Regions from separate parts of the Salinicoccus sp. ID82-1 genome, predicted to be linked through region 1. Evidence: riboswitches for the same ligand, from Rfam matches in the RefSeq annotation. Region 1 holds a riboswitch; each other region holds the start of a gene.

Region 1 (7,501 bases):
GTTCAACCGGTTTTGGCAATTCCACTGTTTCAGCTTCTTCCGTCACTTCTTCCACAGTTGATTCTTCAGTTGATTCCGGCTGCTCTTCGTTTGCCGCCTGGTGTGAGGATGCGTCGGCGTTCGATTCATCTTCAGGACTATCGTTCTGACAGCCGGCAAATAGTATACTGCCGCAGCACATCAATAGAAGTACTCTTTTCTTCATCATGTCCATCTCCTTTGGTAACATCATTCATCGGCTGCTGCGTCGAGCTGTGAGGAAAGGTCACCCTGCATATTCTGCAAGGCAGCAATCTCCGTATCCAGTTCGACAAGCAGTGACTGCGTCTTTTCGCGACTGTCATTGATGGACTCTATCCCTGTCTTGAAATTTTCATATGTAGTGTCATCCTGCCCCAGGGATTCGAAATAATCCCTCTGCTGTTCAAGGTCTTCTCCATACTTCGCTGCAAACGCATCAATGGATTCGTTCAAGGATTGGATGGTATTTTCAACCTCATCGACGGTTTCTTCAGAAACGCTCTGTACATCAATTTCTGCAAACTTTTCCTTCTGCTCGGTAAGTTCACTGCTGATGCCATCGAGATTCTCCAATGCCTGCTTTCTTTCATCGATATTAGTAAAGACAGCAGCAGACCCGTCAGAAAAAGAACTCAAATCTTCATCTTCCGATATACCCGTTTGAAATGCATTCTGGAGCTGGCTCTCCAGTTCCATCACCTGCTGCAGTTCCGAAACAGCAGATGCCTGTTTTTCTTCCGATCCATCAAGTGCCTGCTGGATGCTTTCGATATCATTGCTGCATGCTGACAGCAGCATGATCGACACAGCTGCACCTGATAGAAGTTTTCTTTTCTTCATTCCCATGTGCCATCTCCTTTATTGAGGGACTTCTCGCGAGTATAACAGTTCTGAATTTTATTGTAAATTGAGGAAATGACTTCTGACAATTGCTTTTGTCCCCAGTTTATACATCAAAAAAACCACGGAGAGTGAAAAATCACTTCCCGTGGCCAGTTGAACCGGATACTGCCTATTCTATTTGCTCTGCTCGGAGAACTGAAGTTCGAGCATCGCCTTGACGTCCTTGCTGACAAGTACACCGCCAGTTTCAAGCTGCTGGTTCCATGTCAGGCCGAAGTCTTCACGATTGATTGTAAACTCAGTTTCAAAGCCATGCACTTCCTGCCCCCAAGGATTTGTGCCCTTGCCATTGTACTGCAGGTCGATGCTCATCTCCTTGGTGATGCCATTGATTGTTGCATTGCCCTCGACGGTCACTGTATCCCCATTTTTCGTAACATTGCTTGATTTGAAGATGATTTTGGGATTCTTCTCAACGTTGAAGAAATCTTCTGATTTCAAGTGCGCATCACGATCTGCATTTTTTGTGCTGATGCTCTCTACGTCTATTTCTGCATACACTTCAGCATTCTCGAATGTTTCCAGCTTGTCTGTGTCCACTTCAAATATAAATGATTCGAAGTACCCTTTCACTTTTGAAACCATCATATGTTTAACTTGAAAGCCGACTTCGGAGTGCGCTGGATCTGATACGAATTTTGTCATTGTAATCCCTCCAGAAAATATTATCTCTAATTAAAGACAATTCAATATTACAATACACACTTACTTTTAGCAAGTTATTTATACTTTATTTATAAAAATGGTTATAGTCAATCTTACTGCTTCACTTGACAGAAAATTCTTTATCCTTTAGAGTACTCACTAATATAATAATTACAACTCTTATCCAGAGAGGTGGAGGGACTGGCCCGATGAAACCTCAGCAACGTACATGAAGTGTCGTGCTAAATCCAGAGAGCCATGCTCGCAGATGAGATAAACGGGTGTTCATCCCCAATTTATCTTAACCGGATAAGTTGGGGATTTATTATATTAAAATTTGAAAATGAGGGATTAAAATGACAAAAACTACAGTGCAGGCACCATTCAAAGCGGATCATGTGGGCAGTCTTCTGCGGCCTGACAGCATCCACCAGGCGAGAAAGGACTACGCCCAGGATAAGATATCTTATGCAGAACTGAGGGAGATTGAAACAGAAGAGATCAAGCGTGTTGTCGACAAGCAGATCGAGGTGGGACTCAAAGCAGTTACAGATGGAGAGTTCAGACGCCGCTTCTGGCACACTGATTTCCTGGAGCACCTGGATGGTGTGGAAGGCTACATACCGGACCACGGCTACCAGTTCGACGGCATTGAAACGGAAAGATACAACATCCGAGTAACCGGCAAAGTATCTTTCAACCCTGACCATCCCCACGTGGCCGACTTCAAGGAATTCAAGGAGATCGTCGGTGATCGTGCAGTAGCCAAACAGACCATTCCGAGCCCGAACCAGCTGTTCAATGCGGGTGTTAGAAACCTCGATATCTATCCTGACGTCGAGGAATATGCGGATGATGTCATCAAAGCCTATCAGGATGCCATACAGGCCTTCTACGATGCCGGCTGCCGATATCTCCAGCTGGATGATGTGTATATCGCCGGCCTCAGTGCCCCTGAAGTTCCGTTCAATGACAGCGGCTACGACAGGGAGACGCTGATCGACCTCGCATTGAGAGTCGCCAATGGTGCACTTGAGAAGAAGCCGGATGACCTTGTAGTGACGACTCACTTGTGCCGTGGAAACTACAGATCCAAGTGGGCATTTGAAGGCAGCTATGCCAAAATTGCTCCTGTGCTGTTCGCCAAAGAGCAGGTGGACGGTTTCTTCCTCGAGTATGATGATGACCGTTCCGGAGATTTTGAACCATTGGCGCATATCCCTGAGAATGGCCCCCAGGTTGTTCTCGGCCTGTTCACTTCCAAGCATGGTGAACTGGAAAATGCTGATGTTATCAAGGAACGTGTCGAGGAAGCCAGACAATACGTATCAAAAGACCAGATCTGCCTGAGCCCTCAATGTGGATTTGCCTCCACACACCATGGTAATGAGCTCACAGAGGAAGCACAGTGGGCAAAATTGAAGTATATCGTTTCTCTTTCCGACGAGCTGTTGAGTGAATAAAAATAGGAAGCACCTTTCGGTGCTTCCTATTTTTACGCTTTTGTGTGGTACGCAGCAAGAAATTCAGTAATCTTTCGGTTCATATCCTGAAGGTTTTCCCGATGCATGAAAGTATGACCTTCATTGCCATAGGCTGTAAAAGTTACATCCTGCCCGCTTTCTGTCATGGCGTCCGCCATCTGCACGGATTCAGTATATGGCACACGTGAATCATGATGACTATGGAATATCATCAGAGGGGCAGTGATTGCCCTGCTTCTGGAAAGCGGAGAGATATCATCCAGAAACGCACCATGCGCCTCTATGGAACCATACTCGGCTGCTCTCAGGCTGCGTCTCCATGGGGGCGTATGCCGAAAGAATGTCCTTAAATGCGATATGCCGACAATATCCACTGCAGCAGTCCACAGATCCGGATGATGCGTGACCAGCAGCAGTGTCATCAGACCACCGTAGCTTCTGCCCATTACACTGATATTCCAATCATCTGCATACCCTGCTTCAATCAGATGCTGTCTCAATTCCACGATATCCTGCATCGCAGCAAGCCGCTTCTCCTTATCATCCGCTTCAAGATAGGCGCGTCCGTATCCCATACTGCCGCGTATATTCGGTACAGCCACAGAGAGACCCGCCCTGTTCAGGCGATGGTAGAGTGCATTGAATTCCGGTCTGGCCTGTGATTCCGGTCCGCCGTGGATATGGATGACAGCCCCTCCAGCCGAGCTTGCTTCGTAGATGAAATATGGAATCTCCAATCCATCGAACGACGGATAGCCTGCCATGCGCCACGCTACTTTTTCAGCTTTCCCATTATCGGCAATCACTTCAGAATTCTTCCGGGTGAGGTGATAACGGTGGATCAGGTGGGGCTGATCCACGGAGGAATAGATCAAAAAGACATTATCACCCTCCCCAACAGCCATTGAATGGACTACACCTTCCTTTTCAAAAGGCAGTTCGGCCACTTCCCATGTTGCGAGATCCAAGGTGTACAGCGAAGAGCAGCCATTTTCATTGCATGACAGCAACGCTCTGCGATTGTCTTCAAACAATTTGAAATGCTCGATATCCCAATGGAAGCTGGTCCGTTTCTCATATGTACCATTCTCGAGATCGACTTCGTATATATTTTTAAAACCGTCGGCCAGGTCACTGAGGCATAGGCATGTATTCCGGACAAACTTGAAATTTGCATACCTCGCCTGTGGAAATTGGAGTGTCTTCACTTTCCCCGTCTCCGCGTCAAAAATTATCAACGTCTGATCGACATTATTCACATCCGTCGACATCAGGAACCGTCCACGTGACAGTTCATGGATGAAATGGACGGGAGCGTCGAAAGTGCGAATAATATCAACAGCACCCGCTTCATCGATTGTGCATAATTCGAAAGCCGAGGATTCATGATGGTTGCGGATGACTGTATACGTATGCTTCTCTTTATCGTACATGCCAAAATAATGAAAATAATCCGGCTGATCGGTCAACATCGTCAGGTCTTTGCCATCGAATGCATGATACTGGTTTCTTTCATTGCCATGATAGTCGATTGCAACTGTAATATGCCCCCCCTCAATCCAGAAGTTCTTTACATTCTGATCAGATCCGGTGAGCCTTTGCTTCTGTCCGCCATCAATATTCATTTTCCATAACTGCTGCGTGCCACTCTCACTGCTGATGAAATAAAGGCTTTGTTCTTCGCTATGATATTTGAGATTCATATATTTGATGTAGTCCTTCAATTCGTATCTCCCCCTTAGCCACTACTTTACCATTTCCGACGCATTATTACGTGACTTTTCAGTCAATTTAAGGAGATAATATGATTAAACGATAATGAGGGGATGAAGCTTAATGAAGGTGAAGACCATAAGTGCCATGACGGAGAAAGGCCTTGATAAGAAAGTGAACGAATTTCTATATGAGAACCATCAGATAGAAATCATCGATATCAAGTTCTCATATGGCAGCACACTTGCTGTGCTGATCATCTATAAGCAATAATAAAAGAGCCCTCCACTTCGATTGAAGTAGAGGGCTCTCGCCTTTATATATGAAGTCTTCTGCTCAACTGGGTCCATAGGGTCTGATGGGCAAACACACCAAAAAACACAATCAGCATGAAGGCATACAGACTGGCGACTGCACTCGGCCAGATAACTGTAGCATGACCCGAGAAATACAGTGCGGCCGGCAGAAAGCTCAGTGCAATCATCAGGATGGAACTGATATACCCCTTCCACTTAAGACGCTTCGTCAGGATTGAGAGTGTCACCATCACGAGACCGGCAACGATGAGGAAAGGGACTGCATAGTTGATCGACCACCTGAGGAAGCCCGACTGTGAATCGATAAGCAGGAGCAGCAGCGTCAGACTCGCAACCTGGCCGACAATCTTGCTGCCAAGATGGGATTTCGACAGAATCGTATGATTCAATGAAATCACTGCATAGGCAACAGAACCCATGACATAGAATACCCATAGAAAATGCGGCATGATGATCAGATTGATGAATATGCATGCCAGTATGATGGAAAGACCTGCAAATACCGCAATTCTCGGTGCCTTTCTTTTGCCCAATGACTGCCTGTCATAAGCCGGATATGTTCTATTCTCCATCTTGGAATCGATGGATGCCAACTGCTGGCTGCATAGCGGACATATATTATGCTTCGTATTGATAGTGCACTGTTCACAATGGTTCATTGCTGTTCCCCCACTCATTGGAATTGATCTCTATTTCAAGGCCGGTCAACCGTTTCAATTCTATGAAAAAATCCCTTACAATATCCGTTTCCGCTATCGACAGTGTAAACGTAATTGTCATGCGGCCATTAATCGTTCCGGCCGCACAGCTGATTGGACTTCTGCTTGTTGGATACAGGGCAATATCCATGCGTTCAACGTACGCTTCCATGGACTTCGGTAATTTTACGTTCCCCATGTTCGATAGCGTCATCGACTTTGTCCGCTCACCGATGTGATTGAATCCATACCTCATTGCAGGATATTTGAGAAATATTGGTATGATGCGTGTCATCATCCCTCTCTGCAGCTGGAAATGGTGGTTGATCCCCTTCTGCAGGCTTTCCTTGGCAGTACGGGATACGAGCTTCATTGCAACTTCATCAAGTATCTCTTCGAAATTTGTGTCATCTTCCACTTTAACACCTATATTGGCTACCGCAAAGAAGTTTCTCATCGTCCTTGATGGGAACTGACGTCTCAGATTGACAGGCAGCGCGACTGCTATCGGTTCATGCCCCGTATGCTGGTTGCTGATGACCTTGATCAGAAGCGCTGTCAGAAACGCAGTGAGTGTCGTGCCGTGACCTTTTGCGTGACGGTTCAGAGCATTTCCATCCATTATACCATGGATGACACTGATACCTGCAGTATCAAGTGCTGTACCTGTAATCTGATAGGCAGGATCTTCTTTCATTCTGATCGACTTTCTATCATTCTTATAAGCATACTTTTCGAAGCTGTCTTCGATTTCTTCTGTACCTGGTAGATCCTGTGGCAGAAGTATCATATTATCATGATGAATATTTTTCCTTTTGAGAAGCAGATACTGGTAGACAAGCGTCTTCAGAAATTCCATCGCACCACTGCCATCCGTAAGGGAGTGGAAAACTTCAAAAGATATTCTGTTGTTATAGTATATGACACGGATCAAGTATCCGCTACTGGTTTTTGGATTAATGGGGGCACAGGGGTAGGTCTCCTCTTCCTGCACCATGAGCTTCTGATCATTCTTCTCAAGATAATCCCAGAACAGTCCTTTCCTCAGTGAAACAGTCAATGTTGGAAAACGGCGGACAATCTGATCCAATGCTTGCTGAAGCACCTCTCGATCTATTCTTTCCGTCAAAATCATAGAGACTCTGAAAACAAAGGAATTTTCCGCGTTTGATAACGCATGAAAAATCTTTCCTGTATTATCAATCTTATACCACTGATCTGACATGCAGCATTCCTTCCTCTCTATGGCCTTCATGCCAGTATGACATATTTGGAAGTGTAATGCTTGTATCAGGTGATCACTCAGAAGCGTCTATCGCCTTTGAAGTATTTCCTTGACCAGTAATGCAACGTTCTTCGGTTTTTCTTTAGTATTCGTATTATCTCCTCCTTCTTGTTTCAAGTCGCAAAAAAAGACAGTCAGGATGAAATGTTTCATCCTGACCGCCATCGGCAATTTTAGATATACCATTTATATTTAATAGAAGACTTCTAATACCACCGGTCGGGTTTGAACCGACACTCCCGCAAAGGGAACTGGATTTTGAGTCCAGCGCGTCTGCCAATTCCGCCACGGTGGCCCAGTATTAACAAATTTATGGAGCGGAAGATAGGATTTGAACCTATGTCTTGCTTCAGGTAGAAGCCTGTTCTGAACACTAAACTACTTCCGCAATCTAACTAATGGAGGCGCCAACCGGATTTGAACCGGTGATAGAGG
Region 2 (7,501 bases), on a different contig from region 1:
ATTGATGTCCTATCCAATATGAATGTATTCATTATCGGGAATAATGAACAGCAATAAAAAATCACCTCATTAATGAGGTGATTTTTTTCCTATAACCAGCCTTAACCATTTGATGAACATGGCGATACCGAGCAGCAGTCCGACATATCCCATTACCGGATAGACCGTGCCGACCAGATCCGCAAAACCCGCAAAGCTCAATATATAACCAAGTATAAGCGATACTGGCAGCATTATTTTATAACGCCGGCTGCCAGGACGGCTGAATCGGTTCAGAAATGGATAGAGCATGCCTACCGCCGTATTGTATATGACAAGCAGCATCGCTATTGAAAGCAGAAGTCCAAGTACCGGATGGATTTCATCTGCCAGAAGCAGCATCGGCAGCTCCACATCATTCACTTCATTCATACGTGCCAGCAGACCATTATTGATCAGGAACATGAGCAGGATGATGACGACACTGCCGATGATGCCACCCCATCCCGCCACTTTTCTCGAATCGGAACGTGAACCCATCATGGTCAGGAAACTGAAAGCGACAGCAATAGTAAAACCGCTGTATGTAATGGCGTCCCACCACCATGGTCCCAGCGGTGTTGCTTCAGGCTCGGCATACTGGTCAGCTTCACCAAAAGGTACAGCTGGACTCATAAAATTAATGAAAGCAATGATGACCACAATCGCCAGCAGATAAGGGGTGATGGCTCCCAGCGCCAGTACAATACGGTTGAAATCGAGGTTCAGTGTAATATAGACGGCAATGATTAATATCAGTGAACCCACCCATGGTGCCACACCGAAGCTTTCGTAGAATGTGGATCCGGCACCTGCGAACATGATGACAGCTACACCATAAAGAAAGAATGCAAGGACGACATCAACGATGCGTCCAAAAATATTCCCGAACATGCTCAGAAGCGAGTCGACATGCGACTCTGCTTTAATATCAAATCCTACATCCGCCGTCCATTTTCCTGTAAACAGTACCAATAGCCCCGACAGCAATATGGCAAAGATGCTCATCGTTCCATTATTTGTGAAAAACTGCAGTATTTCCTGCCCCGTGGAGAAACCCGCACCGACGACTACACCGGTGTAGGCAAATCCTATCTTGAGGGCCCGCCTCATATTGGCCACCTTGAATCACTCCAAAATATCTTGAAATTTATTTACCAGAACAACTTCATACTATACATGTGCCACCATGTTGGCAATTGGCAAAAACCGCATAATACCTCCAGCCTCGAATTCTACTCAAGACTCCCTTCCACACGATCATATATGTATTCCGCTTCATGATGCTCAAGACCATAATCATGCATGATGGCATCGATGATCTGCACTCTCGTCAAACCTTCTCTACTGTACTTCATGATACCATCGCGCATTTCTTCCATATGGTCATGGGCGCTTATTCTATCCTTGGTCCGCTTCAACTGGTAGCGGCTGCCGATGAACAGCATCAGTGCGAGCACCATCAGGATGATGATCAGAATATCCACTGGACCACTCCTTTGCTGAAAGTAGCTCAAATTTTAAAATTATTTGACAAATTCACTCCTTCTATAGTAACATAGTTTCTAATTAAATAATTGCTTATCCAGAGTGGTGGAGGGAATGGCCCTGCGAAGCCCGGCAACCTTTTCAGTAAGGTGCTAAATCCAACAGGTAACAACCTGAAAGATGAGTTGACGCGAGAGTCTCCCTTAATCTTTGGGTAGGCTCTTTTTTTATTAATCTATACTTGGAGGAATGTAAAATGGCAGAAGATCACCGTTTCGAAACAAAACAGCTGCATGCTGGACAGGAAGTGGATGCTACTACGAACTCCCGAGCGCTCCCGATCTATCAGACGACATCCTATGTCTTCGATGACACCAAACATGCTGCAGAACTATTCGGTCTGCAGGATGTCGGCAATATATATACACGCATCATGAATCCAACTACAGCAGCGCTCGAAACCCGGGTAGCTGAACTTGAAGGTGGTGTAGCGGGCCTTGGTGTGGCTTCGGGTATGGCAGCCATCACCTATGCAATCCAGGCTGTAGCGAATAGTGGAGACCACATCGTTTCAACAACGAGCCTATATGGTGGTACACATACGCTGTTCACACATACCTTCAAGAAGTTCGGCATCGAAACTTCTCTTGTAGACACTAAAAATCCTGAAGATGTTTCACGTGAAATCAAAGATAATACGAAAGCCATTTTCATTGAAACCATCGGCAACCCGGAAGGAAACGTAGAAGATATACAAGCACTTGCCGATATTGCAGAGAAAAATGGCATTCCGCTGATTGTCGATAACACTTTTGCGACACCTTACCTGTGCAGGCCGATTGAACATGGGGCACATGTAGTGGTCCACTCGGCGACCAAGTTTCTTGGCGGACACGGTACCTCGATCGGTGGCGTAATTGTAGATGGCGGCAACTTCAATTGGGATAATGGCAAATTCCCCGGTCTGACCGAACCGGATGAATCCTATCATGGACTGGTTTTCACAGAAGCATTCGGTCCGGCGGCCTACGCATTCAAAATAAGAACGACGCTTCTCAGGGATACAGGGGCAGCACTGTCACCTTTCAATGCGTTTCTGCTGACACAAGGAATCGAAACGCTTTCCCTCCGCATGGAGAGACACGTGGAAAATGCAGAAAAAGTGGCTGCATTCCTCGAGAGCCACGATAAGGTGGAGTGGGTCGACTATGCGGGACTTGAGTCGAACAGATACTATGCACTCAAAGAAAAATATCTTCCGAAAGGCGCATCCTCCATATTCACCTTCGGTGTGAAAGGCGGCTATGAAGCCGGAAAGACTTTTATCGAATCTCTGGAGCTCTTCTCACTGCTCGCCAATGTGGGAGACGCCAAATCGCTTGTCATCCACCCTGCTTCCACAACGCACTCGCAGCTGAGTGAAGAGCAGCAGCTTACGGGTGGTGTGAAGCCGGAGACCATCCGACTGTCCGTTGGTCTTGAGCACATTGATGATATTCTGGATGATCTCAGGAAAGGGCTGGATGCAATCTAATGCCTATTAAAATTATAGAAGGTCTCCCTGTCAGGGAGCGTCTTCAGAAGGAAAATGTATACACCATAGAAGCGAAGCGGGCGCATACGCAGGATATACGTCCGCTCCGCATACTCATTTTAAATCTTATGCCTAAGAAGGAAGAGACCGAGCTTCATCTGTTGAGGCTGCTTGGAAACTCTCCATTACAGGTGGATATAGACTTTATGTACATGACTACACATCAAAGCAGGAACACGCCGACCAGCCACCTGCAAAAGTACTATCACACTCTGGACGAAGTGCACGACAGGCGTTATGATGGGATGATTGTCACGGGTGCACCTGTCGAAACATTGGACTTTGAACAGGTGAACTATATAGAAGAACTGCGTGAGATCGTCGAGTGGTCCGAGACACATGTGTTTTCCAGGTTTTTCATATGCTGGGGAGCGCAGTTTGCACTGAACCACTATTTCGGCATAGAGAAATCACTGCTCCCAAGCAAACTGTTCGGCATCTTCGACTACGACAATCTGATGCCGACCCATCCATTGATGAGAGGATTCGATGATACGTACCACGTACCTCAATCCCGACATACACAGGTGGACAGGATAGGCATCAAAAATGTCGAGACGATTGATATACTGTCGTCACATCCTACATTCGGACCGGATATACTATGTACTAAAGACCAGCGCAATCTGTTCATATTCGGTCATCTGGAGTATGAACGCAATACACTAAAAAACGAATACGACAGGGATTGCGAGGCCGGCCATGAAATTGCATTGCCCCATAACTACTTCCCGGAAGATGATCCTTCTGCTGATCCCGTGTTCAACTGGAAAAGCCATGGACATCTGCTGTTTGGCAACTGGATCAACGAAACATACCAGAACACCTATTATGATCTGTCGGAACTAGAATAGCCTGCGATATTATCGCAGGCTATTTCTTATATCTTATGGGAGACATTATAATTTTTTAAGTTTTCATGCTGTCGTTTTTTGGAGAGTGCCATGAGATGCCTGAAAAATGAGTCCGCATAGATCTCCAGACTTTGATCCTGCAGTCTTTCTACATTTCTACAAACGACTTGCTCTTCACGTGCTTCGTCAAATACCGGAATATTGTTCATCATTTTATATTCGGCAATATTCTCCGCAATCTGCATCCGTGCTTCAAACAGCGCAATAAGCTCTGCATCCAGTTCATCAATTCTGTGCCTCAATTTTTCATGTGTATTCATGGCCACCCCTCCTTATCTACTGCTGTACGATCTGTTTGCCGGTAGCAGTCTTCTTCTCGATATCAAGCAGCATGTTGATCGTCTGCATCAGTTCACCGAATTCATCCGGCGTCAGACACTGCTGACCATCGCTCCATGCATTTTCAGGTTCTTCATGTACTTCGATCTGCAGTCCGTTTGCCCCTGCCATCACAGCTGCCTTGGCCATGGATGGAATCAGATGTCTTACACCTGCAGCGTGGCTCGGGTCAACAACGATTGGAAGGTGGGACTCTTTCTGGATCACCGGCACTGCCTGGATATCCAGTGTATTTCTGGTTGCAGTCTCGAAAGTGCGGATACCACGCTCACAGAAGATGACGTTATCGTTTCCACCAGCCATGACGTATTCTGCAGACATCAACCATTCCTTCATTGTGGCCGACATGCCACGCTTCAATAGAACAGGCTTGTCCGTCTGTCCGATTGCCTTCAGCAGGTCGAAGTTCTGCATATTGCGCGCACCGACCTGGATGACATCCACCATCTCGACGAAATCATCGATGTAGTCTGTGGACATCAGTTCCGAAACAATCGGCAATCCTGTTTCCTCTTTGACTACGTTAAGGATGCGAAGACCTTCGAGTCCAAGGCCCTGGAAAGCGTATGGCGACGTTCTCGGCTTGAATGCGCCACCTCTGAATGTATTCGCACCTGCCGCTTTAAGCTTTTTGCCAAGTGCGACCATATCATCTTCATTTTCGACTGAACAAGGGCCTGCACATACCATGAAGTTCTCGGCACCTACTTTGACACCATCGATGTCTATTACGCTATCATCCTCATGAAACTGTCTATTTGCTTTCTTATATGGCGCTTGGATACGATGAACCCCCTCGACAATCCTGTATTTTGCGAAATCATTTTCCGTAACAACCGATGTATCACCAATCAGACCGATCACTGTCCGGTTCTTGCCGTCCGAGCGGTTGACTCCAAAACCTGCTCCCTCGATATTATTGACCAGTTCCTGAATTTCCTGTTCCTTGGCATCGTGCGCAACATGAATAATCATAATAAAACCTCCCAGTATATTTGTAAAAATAAAACCGCCACCTATTATATAAATAAGTGGCGGTAGTTTGAATAAAATGATATACCGAGCTCTAGCCACTTATTTATATAAATGGCTAGACATCACAAAATGCTTTAGCCATCACTGATACAAACAGAATTTGTTTTACGTTTGTACGCAATGATGATGGGTACAAACGGTATCAAAAATAGCTAAAGTAAAATCGATTATGTTGTTGTTGTCTGGTAAGTAACATATAATCGCCTCTTTTGAGATGTGTTGAAAGTCATTATAGACCCCTTATATGGCTTTGTCAATACAGAATTGTCAGAAAATCAGAAAATATGCGTTTGCTTTAAAAAACCAATATGTTTATACTACTCTAATATAATGAACGTGGAGGTAGAGTCATGAATATTACCATAGTTGGCCTTGGGAACATAGGTGGGTCGTTTGCCATGTCCTTGAAGGAGAACGCAGCAGAACACGATGTCTATGCGATTGATGTCGATAGCAATGCGTTGCGAAACGCTGAACAGGATGGCATCATTATCAAGGGATATACAGAACCCGAAGAAATATTGCCCAAGACTGATCTGATCATCTTCGCAGTCTACCCTCTCATTATGAAATCGCTGGTTGAAAAATATGGACCCTACCTGAAGGATGATGCTGTGCTGACTGATGTAACCGGTGTGAAGCGATCCATCATCGGACAGATTGAGCCCATTCTGCCGGAGCATGCAGATTTCATCTTTGGACATCCTATGGCCGGCAGGGAAAACAGAGGATTGAAATATGCGAGTGGCGAAGTGTTCAAAGGCGCAAACTATCTCTTTACGCTGACTGATAGAAACAAGGAATCGAACGTCCGGATGCTGTCTTCACTGGTCGAACGGATGGGCTTTAAAAATATTTCTGCAGTGAGCCCTGAGTTCCATGATGATGTCATCGGCTTCACGAGTCAGCTGACCCACGTCATTGCCCTCTCGCTCATAAACAGTGATGATGTAGAAAGAAGGACGAAGCAGTATACTGGTGACAGCTACAGGGATCTGACACGTATTACAAACATCAACGAGAACCTCTGGCCCGAACTGTTCATCATGAATAAGGACTATCTGCTCAATCATATCGACCGGTTCAAATCCCAGATGGATCTGCTCAAAGATGCCATTGAAGCAGAGGATATCGATACCATGAAGGAAATGATGGTCGAAGCGAGACGCAGGTATCATGATCTGCATGACCTGGAACTTCCCGAATCAAATGAATAGTGTACATAAAAAGAGCTCTTCACTTCTGTGAAGGGCTCTTTGCTTCTAATATACTTTATCTCCATTGAAGATTGAATTCTTGACCATGACGTAGTCGACAGTACGGATTGCTTCCAATGTACTTCCCCCTGCGTATGAAATGGAGGATTGCAGATCTTGTTCCATTTCATTGAGCGTATCGTTGAGTGGTCCTTTGTAGTCCACGAACATCTTCTTGCCTTCGACGTTCTTCTTCTCGCCTTTTTGGAATTCGGAAGCGGAACCGAAGTACTCCTTGTACTTCCTACCGTCACGTTCGACCGTTTCCCCCGGTGACTCCTCATGTCCTGCAAATAGTGAACCGATCATGACCATCGATGCACCGAAGCGGACTGATTTCGCGATGTCTCCGTGCGTTCTGATGCCACCATCCGCAATGATCGGCTTCGTTGCGGCTTTTGAACACCATCTGAGTGCCGCCAACTGCCAGCCGCCTGTACCGAATCCTGTTTTTATTTTCGTAATGCAGACTTTACCTGGGCCAATGCCGACCTTGGTTGCGTCCGCACCAGCGTGCTCCAGTTCACGGACCGCTTCAGGTGTACCGACGTTCCCTGCAATCAGAAATGTTTCAGGGAGCTGCTCCTTGATATACTGGATCATTCTGATGACGCTGTTGGAGTGTCCATGGGCGATATCGATCGTAATATAGTCAGGCACAAGTGCCTCCTCTTTCAATTCATCTACAAAAGCAAATTCTTCTTCTTTTACACCGACACTGATGGAAGCAATCAGATTTTTGTCTTTCATCGATCTGATGAAGTCCATGCGTGTTTCCGGCTGGAAGCGGTGCATGATGTAGAAGTAGCCTTCCTCAGCCAGTTTCAGGGCGATTGTGTCATCGATGATCGTCTGCA
Region 3 (7,501 bases), on a different contig from region 1:
CACATACATGTGATGAAGGCGGTCTTGAACGCTACCTTATGGAAAGATATCTCGATTAGGGATCCTATTTTACTTTAAGGTACCAGACGTGACCTTCCATCAGCTCTTCAGAAACGATTTCATGACCCCCATCGGTCAGTTTGACGTCCACCGATGCCCCTTTCAGTTCAAGCTTCTGCTTCAGCTGATAGGCTTCCCCCGCTGTCGCCACCATATCGCGGGCGCCGGCTGTCAGCAGTATCTTCTTGCCGAGCAGTTCCGCCTTCTCGGGCACCTCGCCTTTATATGCCGGATGCATCAGCATCGCTCCGGCGACCGGGATTCGATGATTGAACACCAGATGTGCAGCCATGTTGGCACCGTTCGAATAGCCGATGTAGATCGCCTTTTCAAGATCCAGTCCATACTCGTGCGCGAGATGTTCGAGCAGCCCGGAGATCTTTTCTCCTTCGGCGTTCAGGCTCTCCATGTCATGCCCTCTGCCCTGACGCTTGAAAAACCGGACCTGCCCATCATCATCGGCATCACCGCGCAAAGCCAGTATATTTGCTGATCCGTCCACCATTGTGGCAACTTCAAGCAGATCCGTCTCCCTGCCCCCGCTGCCATGGAAAAGGATCAGCGTATTCTGCTTGCCGTTTTTTGCTTTTATGAATAGATGTTCCATTGTCACGTCCTCCTTTATTAGAGTTTACCCTATTACTATAATATACTTGAAGCAATAGACACAGAAGGAGCGATATTTATGACAGTAAAAGGTATCCATCACGTCTCTTCCATCACCAGGGAGATACTCGACAACCACGAATTCTATACGGACATTCTTGGATTGCGACTGGTGAAGAAGACAGTGAACCAGGACGATACAAGCATGTATCACCTCTTTTATGCCGACTACATGGGCACCCCGGGCGCAGATATCACATTCTTTGAAATCGTGAATGCACCGCAGTACCAGTCTGGCACCAACAGCATCTCGAGAACCTATTTCCGGGTACCGACGAGAGAGGCACTCGAATTCTTCAAGGAACGCTTTGCGGATGAAGGCGTCTATCATGAAGGCATCATCGAGCAGTTTGGCAGGACCATCATGAAATTCGAAGATAACGAAAGGCAGCGGCTTGCGCTGATTGTCGAACAGAGTGATGAACACACTACGCCGAATGACCATCCCGAAATACCCAATGAGTATGCCATCACTTCCATCGGTGCCGTCGAAGTGACCGTGCAGTACATCAAGCCGATGGTCCAGTTTCTGGAACTGCTCGGAGGTCGGGTTGAAGGTGAATTCGATGATGATGCTACTGAAGCTGTAGTCAACGTCGGCAACGGCAGCGTGTATGTCATCGAACAGCGTAACAGCCAGCTGGAAAAGGAAGGCTATGGCAGTGTCCATCATTTCTCCCTGCGTGTGGATGATGAGGATGCCCTGCTTGAAATGAAGCAGAAGGTCGATCAGGAAAACTGGCGGAATTCCGGCATCGTCGACCGTCACTACTTCAAAGCACTCTATATTACTACGGTGGGCAATATTACAGTCGAAATCTCCACGGACGGTCCAGGCTTCGATGTTGATGAACCTGTGGAATCACTGGGAGAGAATCTGTCCCTGCCACCAAAATTCGAAGAGCAGCGCGACTTCATTGAAACATATCTGATTCCGATCAGATGATGGAGATTGAAATGCCCGACTGTATTGTTTGTCGTTTTTCAGGGTAGCCACTTAAAAAGGAAGGTGAGACTCATGAAATATGATGCCAAAGAAATTACAGCATTTTTTCAGACACTCGACCGCAGCAGGTTTATGGACCGGCATAAGGAACAGGCGGAAATGGATATGCCTTTCTCCATCGGTCATGGTCAGACGATATCCCAGCCTTCCCTCGTACTTGCAATGACCATCCGCCTCGAGCTTGGAACAGACCAAAGGGTGCTTGAGATCGGAACCGGCTCCGGCTTCCAGACAGCACTTCTCGCCAAGTTTTCAAATGAAGTGTATACCGTTGAAAGAATCAGAGCACTTCATGAAAGTGCCAAAGAAAAACTGGCGGCAGAGGGATTTTCCAATATCCACTTCCACTATGGTGATGGCAATCTCGGCTGGGAGGAACATGCGCCCTATGACCGGATCATGGTGACTGCGGCCGCCAAGGAACTCCCCGCTGCCCTCGTCCGTCAGCTCTCACCCGGTGGAAAGATGATCATTCCCATCGGTGATACTTTCGCCCAGGACCTCCAGCTGGTCGAAAAGGATCCACATGGCAAAATTCGGACTTCATCCATCGAGCAGGTAAGATTTGTCGGAATGAAGGACGACAAGGCCTGAGGGCTTTGTAGCAAGTGGATAAAAGCAAACCTCATCCTGTGGATGAGGTTATAGACTGTAGACAAAGTCATTATAAAATGACATGTCTTCAGTCTTTTTTTTGGGATTGGGCGGGGTGGGGTGGGGTGATGGCATCAACTCACCATCGTAGGCGGTGCCATGGCAAGTTAGGAGATTAATTCACCATCGCGGGCGGTGCCATGGCAAGTTGGAGGGCCAACCTCATTCCCACTCGCCCACCCCCAACAAACCTGAAACGCCATTGACGATGACCGAGTTTTCATTCACTTTCTCGACTTTGCCTCTCATATCATCAAATTCCACGATATTTCCGACTTTCGCTGCTCTTATTTCTACTTCCTCAAACCTCATTCTGTGGATGAGGTTTTTAACTGCCATCGATTATTTCGATGCAGAAACCGATGTCTTTGTCACCGCTTCAAGCTCGCTTTTCAGGAACTTTGCAAGTTCAAGCATGCCGAACTGGCCCGCTTCCGCTTCTGCATCGCTGTTATAGTTTGTATTCGTATTGATATCGTAAGTGTAGATGTTTCCTGCCTCATCCTGGATGAATTCGATGCCTGCGACCTGGATGTCATTGGATTTCAGGACCTGCCTGTATTTCTCGAGTACAGGGTGGTCGAAGTCCTGGACGATTCTGAACTTCGGCGTCTCGGCAGGTGCACTGTCTGCCGGGCAGAACAGATCCTCGATCGAGCATGTATCTGCAGGGCATAGTTCAAACCCTTCCGACGTATCGACACGGACGGCATAGACAAATTCACCGCCAACAAACTCACAGCGCGTAATGAAGGATTCCGGAGACTTGATGTAGTCCTGGAGCAGCGTCACGCCATCGACCGGCGCCTCGAACGCATCACTCTCTACATATCTTTCGAGTACCTCGATGGAATCGAACAGCTGGACACCAAGACCCTTTCCAGCACGGTTGTGCTTTGTGATGAAGGACTGACCTTCGAACTGCCTTGCAGCTTCAAGTATCTGGTCCTTTCCGACTGCAGCGACGGTTTTCGGTGTCTTTACACCATGCTCCTCGAGTTCCAGGTACTGCAGCACCTTGCTCACCTCAAGCTGAAGTGCCCGGCTGCCATTGATGACCGTACGACCATGATGCTCAAGCCATGCCAATACAGCATTGGAAAGTTCAGGTGCATAGCGGTTGCCGCGTGTATGTGACGAGGCACTCATCCTGTTGTAGAAGATGCCTTCAGGCGGTGTGGCTGTCAGATCCACCGTACCTTGAGACAGCTGCCAGTCCTCATAGGGCAGCCCCAGTTCATCGAGACGTCTGAAAAGATGTTCTGTCCATTCCGGATTTTCATGCAGTACATATATTTTAGCCATAGTCATTCCTCCTGCTTTGTCTATCTCCTACTGCTCGCAACTCTATCCTTTCCATCACCTGTTCCGCAACCGCTTAACCATCTATAAAAATAGAAGCCCTTTTCGGATAAGAAAAGAGCTTCCTGCAATTCATCTCTTCTCATCTTCCAGGCGTGCACCTGATGGAATTGGCACAGTGTTCAAAGAACCCGCTGCCGAAGCGTCATAGGGCCATCTCCCTCAGCTTCTCTGGATAAGAATTAAATTCATATTAAATTAGTAGGTTAATGGATATGATAAAGCAGAAAGAATTATCTGTCAATAGTTCAGCTTCTATAATAATACACTACGAGCTGTGTCCGGTCGCGCAGTTCGAGTTTGTTGAGCATCTGGGAAATGTAGTTCCTGACCGTCCCCTCGCTCAGGTACAGTTTTTCTGAAATCTCCTTGTTGCTGAGTCCTTCTGCAACAAGCTCCAGTATTTCACACTCCCGCTTTGATAGTGCCTCCATCGCCTTGAAATGGGATTTCGTCGCCATGCTTTTTACAATATCGCTGTCAAATACCATGTTGCCGGAAGCGACTGCCTGGATAGCAGGAAGAATGCCCTTGAAATTATCCTTCAAAAGATACCCCTTGCAGCCGATCTTCAGTGCTTCATGGATGTACGCATCATCTTTGAAAGTCGTGATCAGGAGAATATTGGCATCCGCCCACTGCTCAAGTATTTTTCGGCTCGCTTCCAGCCCTGTTACACCATCCATTCTGATATCCGTCATAAGTAGATCGGGCTGATACTGTCTATACAGCTCAATCGCCTCCTCCCCGCTACGGCCCGTTGCGGCAACGGTATAGCCGGAACCTTCGAGAATGGTACTGAGAGCGCTGACCACCAGTGCATCATCATCCACTATGATTATGTTCATCTCTCTCCCCCTCCTTATATAATGTGATGTGGATTGAAAACCCGCCCTCATGGAATGTATTGAAGATGCCGTTGTACTTCCCGACCACTTCCTGCATGGCAAGCAACCCCATCCCCTTCTTCACTGCAGGACGTTCCGACCCGTCATCTTTAATGGAGATTATGATGACATCCTTCTGTTCCCTGATTGCGATTCTGACGTTCTCGGCATCCGAATGCTTTCTGATGTTGGTCAGCGATTCCTTGATGATGCTCAATATATCCATCTTCATTTCATGGTCGAGAGCGGAAGTGACGTCATATCTCAGTCGTATGTGATACCGGTCCATCTCCTTGATGTAGTCACTGATCCTTGCCTCAAGGTCAATCGAGGTTTCATACAGCTGATGGATGCTTGTCCGTATATCGTCCATGCCGCCCTTCAGACGCTCCTGCAGCAGTTGAAGAGACTGCTTTATCTTTGCTTCATCCTTTATGTATTGGAGGGATTCTATCAGCAGGATGCTTGTACTGAGTGAGTGGCCGAGCGCGTCATGCATTTCCCGTGCGATACGGTTGCGCTCATTAAGCCCCGCCATATGAACATCCTTCTCGTGATTTTTAAGCAGTTCATTATGCTGCCGTCTAAGCAGCAGGTTGTCGCTCGTCAGCTGATCCCTTATTTTCCGGTTCTCCCTTTCATATGAATCAAGCCTTGCCCTCAGATAGCTCATGTAGAGGACGAAGAGTGCAATCATCAGTAGGATGACCTCCGCTTCGATGAAAAGGAGGACCAGCGTGGCGAAGGCAATACCTCCATATCTTACTGCGACCACCAGTGTGAACAGCGGCATATAGAATATCCACTCTGTGCTTGCGAAGATGAAGACCAGATAGACTGCTGATACGGCAAGCACACTGTAGCGGTATTCAAACACATCCACAATGAAGAACAGGATGAAGGCAAGCAGCGCGATCACGAGGCTCGGCTCGTCAATGGTGATGAAGTAGTACGCCGTGAGAATAAAATAAAGAACCATCTTTTCCATTACATTTATCAGGCCAGCCACCCCCATTCATGACAGATGTCATGTGCAGTCATTATTCTATACACTAACGCAGAACTTAATAACAGTATAAACTGAAAGCATCAATCAATACAGGGGGATATTGCCATGATCAGAATGGAGAACGTCGTCAAAAGATATAATGAGCTGATCGCACTGGACCATTTTTCTTTTGCAGCAAAAGAAGGAGAAATCATCGGACTGCTCGGTCCGAATGGATGCGGCAAGACGACTGCAATCAACTGCATGCTGTCACTACTTACTTTCGACAAAGGAGAAATCGAGATATTCGGCCAGCAGGTGCATCCGAACAACAATGCGGTCAAAAGCCGAATCGGCATCGTACCCCAGGAGCTGGCCATCTTCGACAAGCTGAATGTCTACGAGAACATCGACTTCTACTGTGGACTCTATGTGACGGACCGCAAGAAACGCAAGGTGCTTGTTGAGGAGGCGATCGAGTTTGTGGATCTCGGCAAGTACCGCAAGTTCGTTCCAAAGAAGTTGAGCGGCGGCCTGAAACGACGCCTCAACATTGCCTGTGGAATCGCGCATAAGCCGGCGCTTCTGTTCATGGATGAGCCTACGGTCGCAGTCGACGCACAGAGCAGAAACTTCATACTGGAAGGCATACGTAAAATGAAAGCCCAGGGAACGACCATCATCTATACAACCCACTACCTGGAAGAGGCCGAGCAGCTGTGCGACCGCATGGTCATCATGGATTCCGGTCGTAATATTGCTTCCGGTACTGTCCATGAGCTGCAGAACACAATCTCCACGCAAGAACGGATTGAAGTCGGCTTCATTACAGAAGATCAGACAATCGAGGCACAGCTTGAAGAGCTGCCCCACGTCGTAAAGGTGACAAAAAGAAATGGAAACTACCTGATCCATTTTGAAAAGCAGGAGAACAATCTGCCGGATCTCATCAAGTTCATGGAATCAAGAGGTATGAGCTATACGGAGCTTTCAAGTGAGCGGTCGACACTGAGTGACATCTTTCTCGAACTCACAGGAAAGGAGCTGAGGGACTGATGGTGATTCTACGCATGATCAGATACTTGATCAGTATCAATTTCAAGGACTTCGGCTACTGGTTCTGGACTTTATGCTATCCGCTCCTGATGTGCGGACTGTTCACAATGACCACATCGAGTATGGGTGGTACGGAAATCGAAGACATAGAAGTCGGTATCGAACCCGGGCATCCCGTGACGGAAGTGCTCGGCACCATCGATTTCATCGTTCTCACGGAGCTTGGTGAAAGCGAGGCTGTGGACAGGATGAAAGCAGGCGAGATGGCCGGCTACGTGCATGGCAGCACTGAACTTGAACTGCTCGTGACAGAGACGGGCATCAACCAGACGATTCTCCAGTCGGTGCTGGATCAGATCAGGAATGTCAGCGCGTCCGGCATCCCTTTCCAAAATTTCGACTATGATCAGGAGTACATCATTCCGAACAGCCAGAATGCTGAACCGGAAACCGTACTGTTCTATGCATTGATCAGCATGATCTCCATCTACGGCATGTTTTCGGCCATCGAATTCGTTTCAACAGTGCAGCCGAACTTGAGCCTGATGGGCGCACGATTCTCAGCCAGCCCATACAGCAAATACAAATTCCTCTTTTCAAGTGTCGCCAGCTCTCTGCTGCTGAATGTACTATCCAATACAGTTGTCCTCTCGGCCATCGCCATATTCTATCAGATGTCGCTCTTCACCGAGCTGTGGTCGACCCTTCTGTTGATTTTCATTGCCAACATGACCGGAATCGGCCTTGGACTGTTCATCGGTCTGATTCCAGGCATCAATGCCAATATCAAAACGACCTTTGCAGTCATCTTCATGATTACTC
Region 4 (7,501 bases), on a different contig from region 1:
CCCCTTTAAAGCTTATTTTGAGAGTACTTTCAGCTCGATGACTTCCTTAAGCTGCTTTTTGACGGATTCGATCGGCAGTGCGCTGACAACCGGATCAAGGAATCCGTGGATGACAAGTCTTTCCGCTTCCTTCTGTGAAATACCGCGGCTCATCAGATAGAAGAGCTGGATCGGATCCACACGACCGACGGAGGCGGCGTGACCTGCTGTTACATCATCTTCGTCAATCAGAAGAATCGGGTTGGCATCGCCGCGTGCTTTTTCACTCAGCATGAGTACTCTGGACTCCTGCTGGGCGTCACTGCCCGCTGCACCATGCTTGATGTAGCCGACACCGTTGAAGATGCTGGAGGCACTGTCCTTCATGACGCCATGCTTCAGAATGTGTCCGACAGAATCCTTTCCGTAGTGGATGATCTGTGTTGTGAAGTTGAGCTTCTGCTCACCACGGCCCACAACGACTGTCTTCAGGTTGGAGTTCGAGTTGTCGCCCATCAGGTACGTTGTATTGTCATTGATGACGTTGGAATCATTCATCAGGCCAAGTGCCCAGTCGAGTGTTGCATCTCTGCCGACGATTCCGCGTCGGTTGATGTAGCCGGTAAATCCTTCAGCGAGGAAATCCACTGCACCGTAGTTGATTTTGGCATTGTCTTTGGCAATGACTTCGGAAATGATATTGATCTGCTCATTGGATCTATCAACGTTGGAAAGATAGTTCTCCACATAAGTCAGCTCGGAACCTTCATCCGCCACGATCAGTACGTGGTTGAAAAGGGAAGTCTTTTCATCGTCGTGCAGGACGACCATCTGTACCGGATCTTTGATCTGCACATTTTTAGGGACATAGACGAACAGTCCACCATTGAGCATTGCTGCGTGGTATGCTGCAAGTTTGTGCTCATCGATTTTGACGCCTTCGGTCATGAAGTACTTCTCGACGAGTTCAGGGTGATTTGCACTTGCTTCGATGATGTTTTCGATCACTACACCCTGATCGAGCAGTTCATCGGAGACCTGCAGGTACGCTGGCGTATTGTTGTGCTGCACGTATATATTCTTCGTGTGTTCAATGTCGAGCAGGTTTCTTACCGCTTCCGGCAGTTCTTCAAGAGAACCATAGACTGCACTGTCTGTTACAGGCTCGGAAACAGTGAAGAAATCCCATTTATTTATTTTTGTTTTATCTGGTTTGGGCATTTCAAGGTTTTCAATAGTTGCCAATGCTTCTTTCTTCTGGCTGATGAGAAGTTCAGATTCTCCACGTGATTCTGCACGGGAGATGACTTCATCAGCGTTAATAACAAATTCATTAACTTCAGTAGCCATGGTCATCCTCCTGTCTATTCTACATCTGCAGCGATAGTTTCGTCGTCAATGCCAAGTTCTTCCTTGATCCAGTCATACCCTTCAGCTTCAAGACGCTGGGAAAGTTCCTGGCCGCCGGATTTCACAACACGGCCCTGCATCATTACGTGTACAAAGTCAGGTGCAACGTAGTTCAGAAGACGCTGGTAGTGCGTGATGATCAGCGCGCCGAACTCTTCGCCACGGAGTTCATTGATGCCTTTTGATACGACTTTGAGCGCATCGATGTCAAGACCGGAGTCGATTTCATCCAGGATGCCGAATTTCGGTTCGAGCATCATGAGCTGCAGGATTTCGTTACGCTTCTTCTCACCACCGGAGAATCCTTCATTCAGGTAGCGTGTTGACATATCGAGGTCCATTTCCAGATAGTTCATGTTCTTATCGAGCTTTTTGATGAACTGCATCAGGTTGATTTCATCGCCCTCTTCACGCTGTGCATTGATTGCAGAACGGAGAAAGTCGGAATTCGTTACACCGGAAATTTCGGATGGATACTGCATACCGAGGAAGAGACCTGCCTGTGCACGCTCATCCACTTCCATCTCAAGTACGTTTTCACCATCAAGAAGTACTTCACCTTGAGTCACGTCATATCTCGGATGTCCCATGATCGCCTGGGCAAGCGTCGATTTACCCGTACCATTCGGTCCCATTACAGCGTGGATTTCTCCCTGCTTGATTGTGAGATCGACACCTTTCAGTATTTCTTTGCCGTCTATTTCGACATGTAGACCTTTGATTTCTAGAACAGAAGCCATTTATTAACCCTCCAACAGATAATTTATATGTTATTCTCCATACCAGTTTATAATAATTCTAAATAATAGTCAAAGTCTGGCATGGGATTTGATTTACTATTACATTATAACGTAAATGCGCTGCACTTTAAACCTTTACACTCCTCCGGTACGCCTCAAAACGACAAAATAAACCCCACGACTGATAATGGTCATGGGGTAAATGAAAATGATTATTTGATGATATCGAGAGTGAATGGTGGTTTGTACATAATGCCATCATTTGCTCTGATGGCACCGACAATCAGAAACACATAGAACAGCACGGTGATGATCGGACCGATGATGAGACCGATGAGAATAAAGGATGACAGCCAGGCGATGAACATGTAGATGGTATAGGAAATCCCAAAATTCGCCACGTTCCTCAATGCTTCTGCTGTTACCGGATCATCATCCTTCTTCAGCACCCAGATGAGCAATGGTCCTACAACTGCTGTAAACGCGGAGACGATAAACGATACCATGACAAGCGCTTTGTCGAAAAGCTGGGTATTCTGTCCATACATTTTCCTTCCCCCTCCGGGATTCATGATCATACATTATAAATATACCCCCAAAATGGAAAAAGTAATAGTGATAAGTACTCCAATTGATAATCCGGCCCTCTTTTTTTCAATTGAAAAACCTCCGGCCATCGGGCCGGAGGTTCATCTGCTATTGTACAGGAATGACTGCACCTTCGTAGTTGTCTTCGATGAACTGCTTGATTTCATCGCCTTGAAGCACTTCAACGAGTCTCTGGATATCTTCACGATCCTCATCGCCAGTGCGCACTGCGACCAGGTTGGCATAAGGAGATTCGCCATCTTCAACGACAATGGAATCCTCAACCGGGTTCAGTCCGCCATCAAGCGCGAAGTTGGAGTTGATGATGACTGCCGGCGCTTCATTGTTTTCATACATTGAAACGAGCAGTTCCGGTGCTGTCTGATTGTTGAATTCGAAGTTCTTCGGATTTTCAGTGATATCGTCGAAAGTTGCATTCTGGATTTCGATGCCTTCTTCGATTTCAATCAGGCCTGCATCGACGAAGAATGACAGGAAGCGTCCTTCTTCAGCCGGGTTGTTGGATACAAGAATCGTCGAACCATCCGGCAGATCCTCGAGGGATTCATAATCCTGTGAATACACAGCCATCGGCTCGATATGGACGTTGCCGGCGCTCGTAATGTCATAGCCGTGGGATTCCTTCTCTGTTTCAAGATATGGTGTGTGCTGGAAATAGTTCGCATCCACTTCCTCATCCGCGAGCAGACGGTTCGGTGTCGTATAGTCGTTGACGATCGCTATGTCGAGCTCGATGCCCTCTTCTTCGAGAATCGTTGCTGCTTCCTCAAGAATTTCAGCATGGGGTGCTGGTGAAGCTGCGATGGAGATTGTTCCGCCCGCCTCTTCAGCTTCTTCGTTTTCTGCCGTTTCGGATGTTTCGGCGCTTTCTTCACTATCCTCGGTTGTCGCTGCTTCTTCCGAGCCGCCGTTGCCGCACGCAGCCAGAACAGCTGCAAAAATTGAGATGACCATCAGCAAAAAGTATTTCTTCATGTACTTCTACCTCTTTCCCTATTGTATTTATTTTATTGATTACCGCTTATCGACCGCTTTGGCAGTCAGATCACCTATGATCTGTATGATGAAGACAATAACCAGAATTACTACTGTTGCGACCAGAGTGACATCACTCTGGTTTCTCGTGAAACCGACCATGTAGGCCAGATTGCCAAGCCCTCCTGCGCCGATGACACCTGCTATCGCAGTGGATCCGACGAGCATGATGGCAGTGACCGTTATACCTGATATGAGGGCCGGCAGTGATTCCGGCAGCAGCACCTTGCGGATGATCGTCCATGTGCCTGCACCCATCGATTCCGCTGCTTCTATGACACCCTTGTCGATCTCTTTGAGTCCAATTTCAACCAGGCGTGCATAGAATGGCGATGCACCGATGATGAGAGCGGGCAGCGCACCCTGGGATCCCATGATCGTGCCCATGACCACTTTGGTGAATGGGATGAGCAGGATGATCAGAATGATGAAAGGAATGGCTCTGAACAGATTGACGAGAAATGCCGTAAAGCCGTATACCGGACTGCTGGCTGCATGTTCACTTTTCGAGGAGAGGAACAGGATGATTCCGAGCACCAGTCCGAAAATGAAAGTGAATACAGTCGAAATGACAGTCATGTAGAGTGTTTCATATGTTGCTGTTAAAACATCGTCCCACCGCACATTCTCAAAGGAGAACATTTCAGCAAACGCATTGATAAATCCAATCATCATCCTTCTACCTCCACTGTTACATCGTGCTCGGCAAGCTCTCTTTCCAGGTTCCCAAGGTCCGTTTCATTGATGTCGATCGCCACATAAAGGTGGCCGTATGATTCATTGTTGGTCCGCTTGATATTGCCTGAAAGAATGTTGAGATCAAGATTATACTTCTTGATGACCTGGGAGACGATCGGTGCCTTCGACTGGGAGCCGACAAAGCCGAGCTTCAGTATTTTCGAAGTCGGGAACATTTCCCTGACCTCCTCGAAAGAGAGCGCCGTCTCCTCGTCATTGATGTCATCTTTGACGAACCGCTTCGTCACACCATGCTCCGGATTCTGGAAAAGTTTGAGAACGGGACCGGTTTCGACGACCCGTCCGCCTTCCATTACCGCTGCACGATCACAGATCTTGCGGATGACATGCATTTCGTGCGTGATCAGCACGATGGTCAGGTCCATCTCATCGCGTATCCTGACGAGCAGATCGAGCACTTCATCCGTCGTCTCGGGATCCAGTGCACTCGTCGCCTCGTCACACAGGAGCACTTCGGGTTCATTCGACAGTGCCCTTGCGATGCCGACACGCTGCTTCTGTCCGCCTGAAAGCTGGCTCGGGTAGTTGTCCTCGCGTCCCGTCAGGCCGACCAGCTCGATCAGTTCCGCGACACGCCGCTTCTGATCCTTCTTCGGCACACCGGCGATTTCGAGCGGGAAACTGATATTCTCCGCAACAGTTCTCGACCAGAGAAGATTGAAGTGCTGGAAGATCATCGATACTTTCTGGCGCTTTTTCCTGAGCTTCGCCCGGTTCATCGTACTGATGACATCCTCTCCAATCACCACTTCGCCTGAGGAGGGCTGCTCCAGGCCATTCAGCATCCGGATCAGCGTGGATTTACCAGCACCCGAGTAGCCGATGACACCAAAAATCTCACCCTGGCGGATGTGGAGTGTCACATCATCCACTGCCTGTATATCATTGTTTTTAGTTTTGAAAATTTTAGTTGCATTACGAATGTCGATCATATGTCTCATCCTGACTTGTATATTGGACAGTACAGGCTGTCCGCCTATAGAAAAAGCCTACTCAAAAGTTGAGTAGGCATTGGTTTCGACCATCAGCCTCTCATCTTCGATCAAATCGATCATGTGAATTGGCACCTTGTCGTAATGACGGTTGCCGTGGTTTCATAGGGCACTTCCCTCCACCACTCTTGATAAGAGTTTTTATTAGATTGTTATTAATAGTACCATCTGTATTCCTATTCGTCAACAAGGAATTCATCCATTACTTCAGTCAGATAGGGAACCGACTGGAATGCATATATTTCCTTTGTGAGTTCGCCATTTTTGAACAGCAGCAGTGCCGGCGTGGATCTGATCTCATATGTTTCAATAAAGTCCTTCTGGTAGTTCAGATCGATTGATGCATATGAGAAGTTTCTCAATTCCGCCACCACGTCGAGCATCCGCTCGGCAATGTGACAGTTGGCACATATCGGCGCATAGCCGAATATGATCAGCGTCTCTTCAGACTGAATACGGCTGGTAATATCTTGTACTCTGGATTCTTTCATCATTACTGAACTTACCTTTCATGATCAGGCTCGTATCTACATAGAAATCATGTCTCATGAGGACATTGGCGAGATAGTCCCGCGGGCAGCGGCCCACCTCACCGAACTTCGGGTCGATATATATATGGGTGCTTTCACTCAAGTGTTTTTTAAACCATTTCCGTATGTTTCTGCCTTCTTTATCTGCGTCGGACAGAATATAGATTTCAGAACCATTCAGCTGGTCGAGAATATCATCCAATTTTGCGATACCCATTGTACCATGGGTGCATATGATCTGTACAGGTTCAATCAGGACTTCTTCGATACGCCGTTTATCCGTCTTTCCTTCGACAATAAGCACTTTATCGGAAAAATACATAGTCATCACCCTTGGTATGATATTTTTAAAAAAACTCCAGACCGGGTCCAGAGTTTACACTTTATGCGTCCACCATTTCATCATAGGCATCGGCATTCATCAATTTATCAAGTTGGGATTCGTCGGACAGTTCAACAACAACCATCCATGCGCCTTCATATGGAGATTCATTGACAAGCTCCGGGCTGTCTTCCAGTCCTTCATTGATTTCAACTACAGTACCACTGACAGGTGCGTAGAGTTCAGAGACCGTCTTGACGGATTCAACGCTGCCGAAAGATTCGCCGGTAGTGAGTTCATCACCTTCAGCAGGCAGTTCTACAAAAACAATATCACCGAGCTCGGATTGAGCGAATTCCGTAATACCGATTGTTGCCTTGCCATCTTCAACTTTGACCCATTCATGATCTTCTGAATACTTGTATTCTTTAGGTGTTGCCACGACAATAACCTCCTTTTTCTACTACACTCATATAATCTCATAAGTCCCACTGTGAAGGCAAGGCTAATCTAGCTGCTCACGAGCTGCCTGTATTCCGCCTCTTTGAAGCCGAGCAGCACGCTTGTACCATCGTATAGCAGTGGACGCTTGATCAGCATGCCGTCCGAGGAAAGCAGTGCAAGTTTTTCATCCCGGGACATGTCATCGAGACGATCATTCAGATCTAGGTCCTTATACTTTCTACCCCTTTTATTGAAAAGCATGTCTATATCCGTGCCGGAAGTTTCCAAGAGCTCACGAAGCACCTCGGCACTCGGTGGACTTTTCACCATGTCGACGCTGTCGAACTCGACGCCACTGTCCTGAAGAAATTTCTTTCCTTTGCGGCATGTAGTGCATTTCGGGTATTCATAAAATGTAATCATTCGTCATCCTCCAGAAGGTTTCTTACTTTTAATATACGTAAAAGCTGTTCGCCATTGCAAGCCAAATAAGCATGTATCTTCCATATTCCGAATGAAAGGTGATAGAATGAAGCTAAATAAATTGATAAAGGAGTACTTATGATGGAAGCGATCAGACAGTATGATGACTATAAAGAGAAAATACAGGGCGATGATAAGATCATCATCAAATTCTTTGCAGACTGGTGCCCGGACTGCACACGCATGAACATGTTCATC

The links. Region 1 has a riboswitch for S-adenosylmethionine ahead of J4760_RS05310 (5-methyltetrahydropteroyltriglutamate--homocysteine S-methyltransferase). Riboswitches for the same ligand answer to the same signal wherever they lie in the genome.
Region 2: it holds a riboswitch for S-adenosylmethionine, as region 1 does, so the genes downstream of both, J4760_RS10615 (O-acetylhomoserine aminocarboxypropyltransferase/cysteine synthase family protein) here and J4760_RS05310 (5-methyltetrahydropteroyltriglutamate--homocysteine S-methyltransferase) in region 1, are expected to answer to the same signal.
Region 3: it holds a riboswitch for S-adenosylmethionine, as region 1 does, so the genes downstream of both, J4760_RS07405 (ATP-grasp domain-containing protein) here and J4760_RS05310 (5-methyltetrahydropteroyltriglutamate--homocysteine S-methyltransferase) in region 1, are expected to answer to the same signal.
Region 4: it holds a riboswitch for S-adenosylmethionine, as region 1 does, so the genes downstream of both, J4760_RS08855 (methionine ABC transporter ATP-binding protein) here and J4760_RS05310 (5-methyltetrahydropteroyltriglutamate--homocysteine S-methyltransferase) in region 1, are expected to answer to the same signal.

What each region holds. Positions count from the first base shown of each region.
Region 1 covers NZ_JAGFLY010000001.1:1,015,712-1,023,212, forward strand. Annotated here, with positions in the region: gene J4760_RS05295 (polysaccharide deacetylase family protein) at 1-208, opposite strand, end outside; gene J4760_RS05300 (YkyA family protein) at 229-867, opposite strand; gene J4760_RS05305 (YceI family protein) at 1,039-1,569, opposite strand; SAM riboswitch class I at 1,747-1,844, shown strand; gene J4760_RS05310 (5-methyltetrahydropteroyltriglutamate--homocysteine S-methyltransferase) at 1,926-3,032, shown strand; gene J4760_RS05315 (S9 family peptidase) at 3,065-4,777, opposite strand; gene J4760_RS05320 (sporulation protein Cse60) at 4,890-5,039, shown strand; gene J4760_RS05325 (DUF6320 domain-containing protein) at 5,083-5,742, opposite strand; gene J4760_RS05330 (alcohol acetyltransferase) at 5,729-6,871, opposite strand; tRNA gene J4760_RS05335 (tRNA-Leu) at 7,277-7,361, opposite strand; tRNA gene J4760_RS05340 (tRNA-Arg) at 7,380-7,454, opposite strand; tRNA gene J4760_RS05345 (tRNA-Cys) at 7,466-7,501, opposite strand, start outside.
Region 2 covers NZ_JAGFLY010000004.1:147,647-155,147, forward strand. Annotated here, with positions in the region: gene J4760_RS10600 (cysteine hydrolase family protein) at 1-57, shown strand, start outside; gene J4760_RS10605 (YkvI family membrane protein) at 70-1,131, opposite strand; gene J4760_RS10610 (hypothetical protein) at 1,254-1,505, opposite strand; SAM riboswitch class I at 1,597-1,693, shown strand; gene J4760_RS10615 (O-acetylhomoserine aminocarboxypropyltransferase/cysteine synthase family protein) at 1,763-3,040, shown strand; gene J4760_RS10620 (homoserine O-succinyltransferase) at 3,040-3,954, shown strand; gene J4760_RS10625 (chorismate mutase) at 3,981-4,274, opposite strand; gene aroF (3-deoxy-7-phosphoheptulonate synthase) at 4,291-5,328, opposite strand; gene J4760_RS10635 (prephenate dehydrogenase) at 5,739-6,605, shown strand; gene guaC (GMP reductase) at 6,651-7,501, opposite strand, start outside.
Region 3 covers NZ_JAGFLY010000002.1:401,188-408,688, reverse strand. Annotated here, with positions in the region: gene J4760_RS07430 (HAD-IIB family hydrolase) at 1-59, shown strand, start outside; gene J4760_RS07425 (alpha/beta hydrolase) at 65-667, opposite strand; gene J4760_RS07420 (VOC family protein) at 746-1,672, shown strand; gene J4760_RS07415 (protein-L-isoaspartate(D-aspartate) O-methyltransferase) at 1,745-2,326, shown strand; partial or broken gene J4760_RS07410 (DUF2187 family protein) at 2,588-2,698, opposite strand; gene J4760_RS07405 (ATP-grasp domain-containing protein) at 2,729-3,691, opposite strand; SAM riboswitch class I at 3,828-3,930, opposite strand; gene J4760_RS07400 (response regulator transcription factor) at 3,997-4,596, opposite strand; gene J4760_RS07395 (sensor histidine kinase) at 4,574-5,623, opposite strand; gene J4760_RS07390 (ABC transporter ATP-binding protein) at 5,750-6,679, shown strand; gene J4760_RS07385 (ABC transporter permease) at 6,679-7,501, shown strand, end outside.
Region 4 covers NZ_JAGFLY010000003.1:209,802-217,302, forward strand. Annotated here, with positions in the region: gene sufD (Fe-S cluster assembly protein SufD) at 13-1,329, opposite strand; gene sufC (Fe-S cluster assembly ATPase SufC) at 1,344-2,129, opposite strand; gene J4760_RS08840 (DUF4870 domain-containing protein) at 2,342-2,677, opposite strand; gene J4760_RS08845 (MetQ/NlpA family ABC transporter substrate-binding protein) at 2,826-3,713, opposite strand; gene J4760_RS08850 (methionine ABC transporter permease) at 3,753-4,448, opposite strand; gene J4760_RS08855 (methionine ABC transporter ATP-binding protein) at 4,445-5,464, opposite strand; SAM riboswitch class I at 5,562-5,662, opposite strand; gene J4760_RS08860 (thioredoxin family protein) at 5,701-6,018, opposite strand; gene J4760_RS08865 (toprim domain-containing protein) at 5,969-6,376, opposite strand; gene gcvH (glycine cleavage system protein GcvH) at 6,438-6,818, opposite strand; gene J4760_RS08875 (Spx/MgsR family RNA polymerase-binding regulatory protein) at 6,887-7,243, opposite strand; gene J4760_RS08880 (thioredoxin family protein) at 7,385-7,501, shown strand, end outside.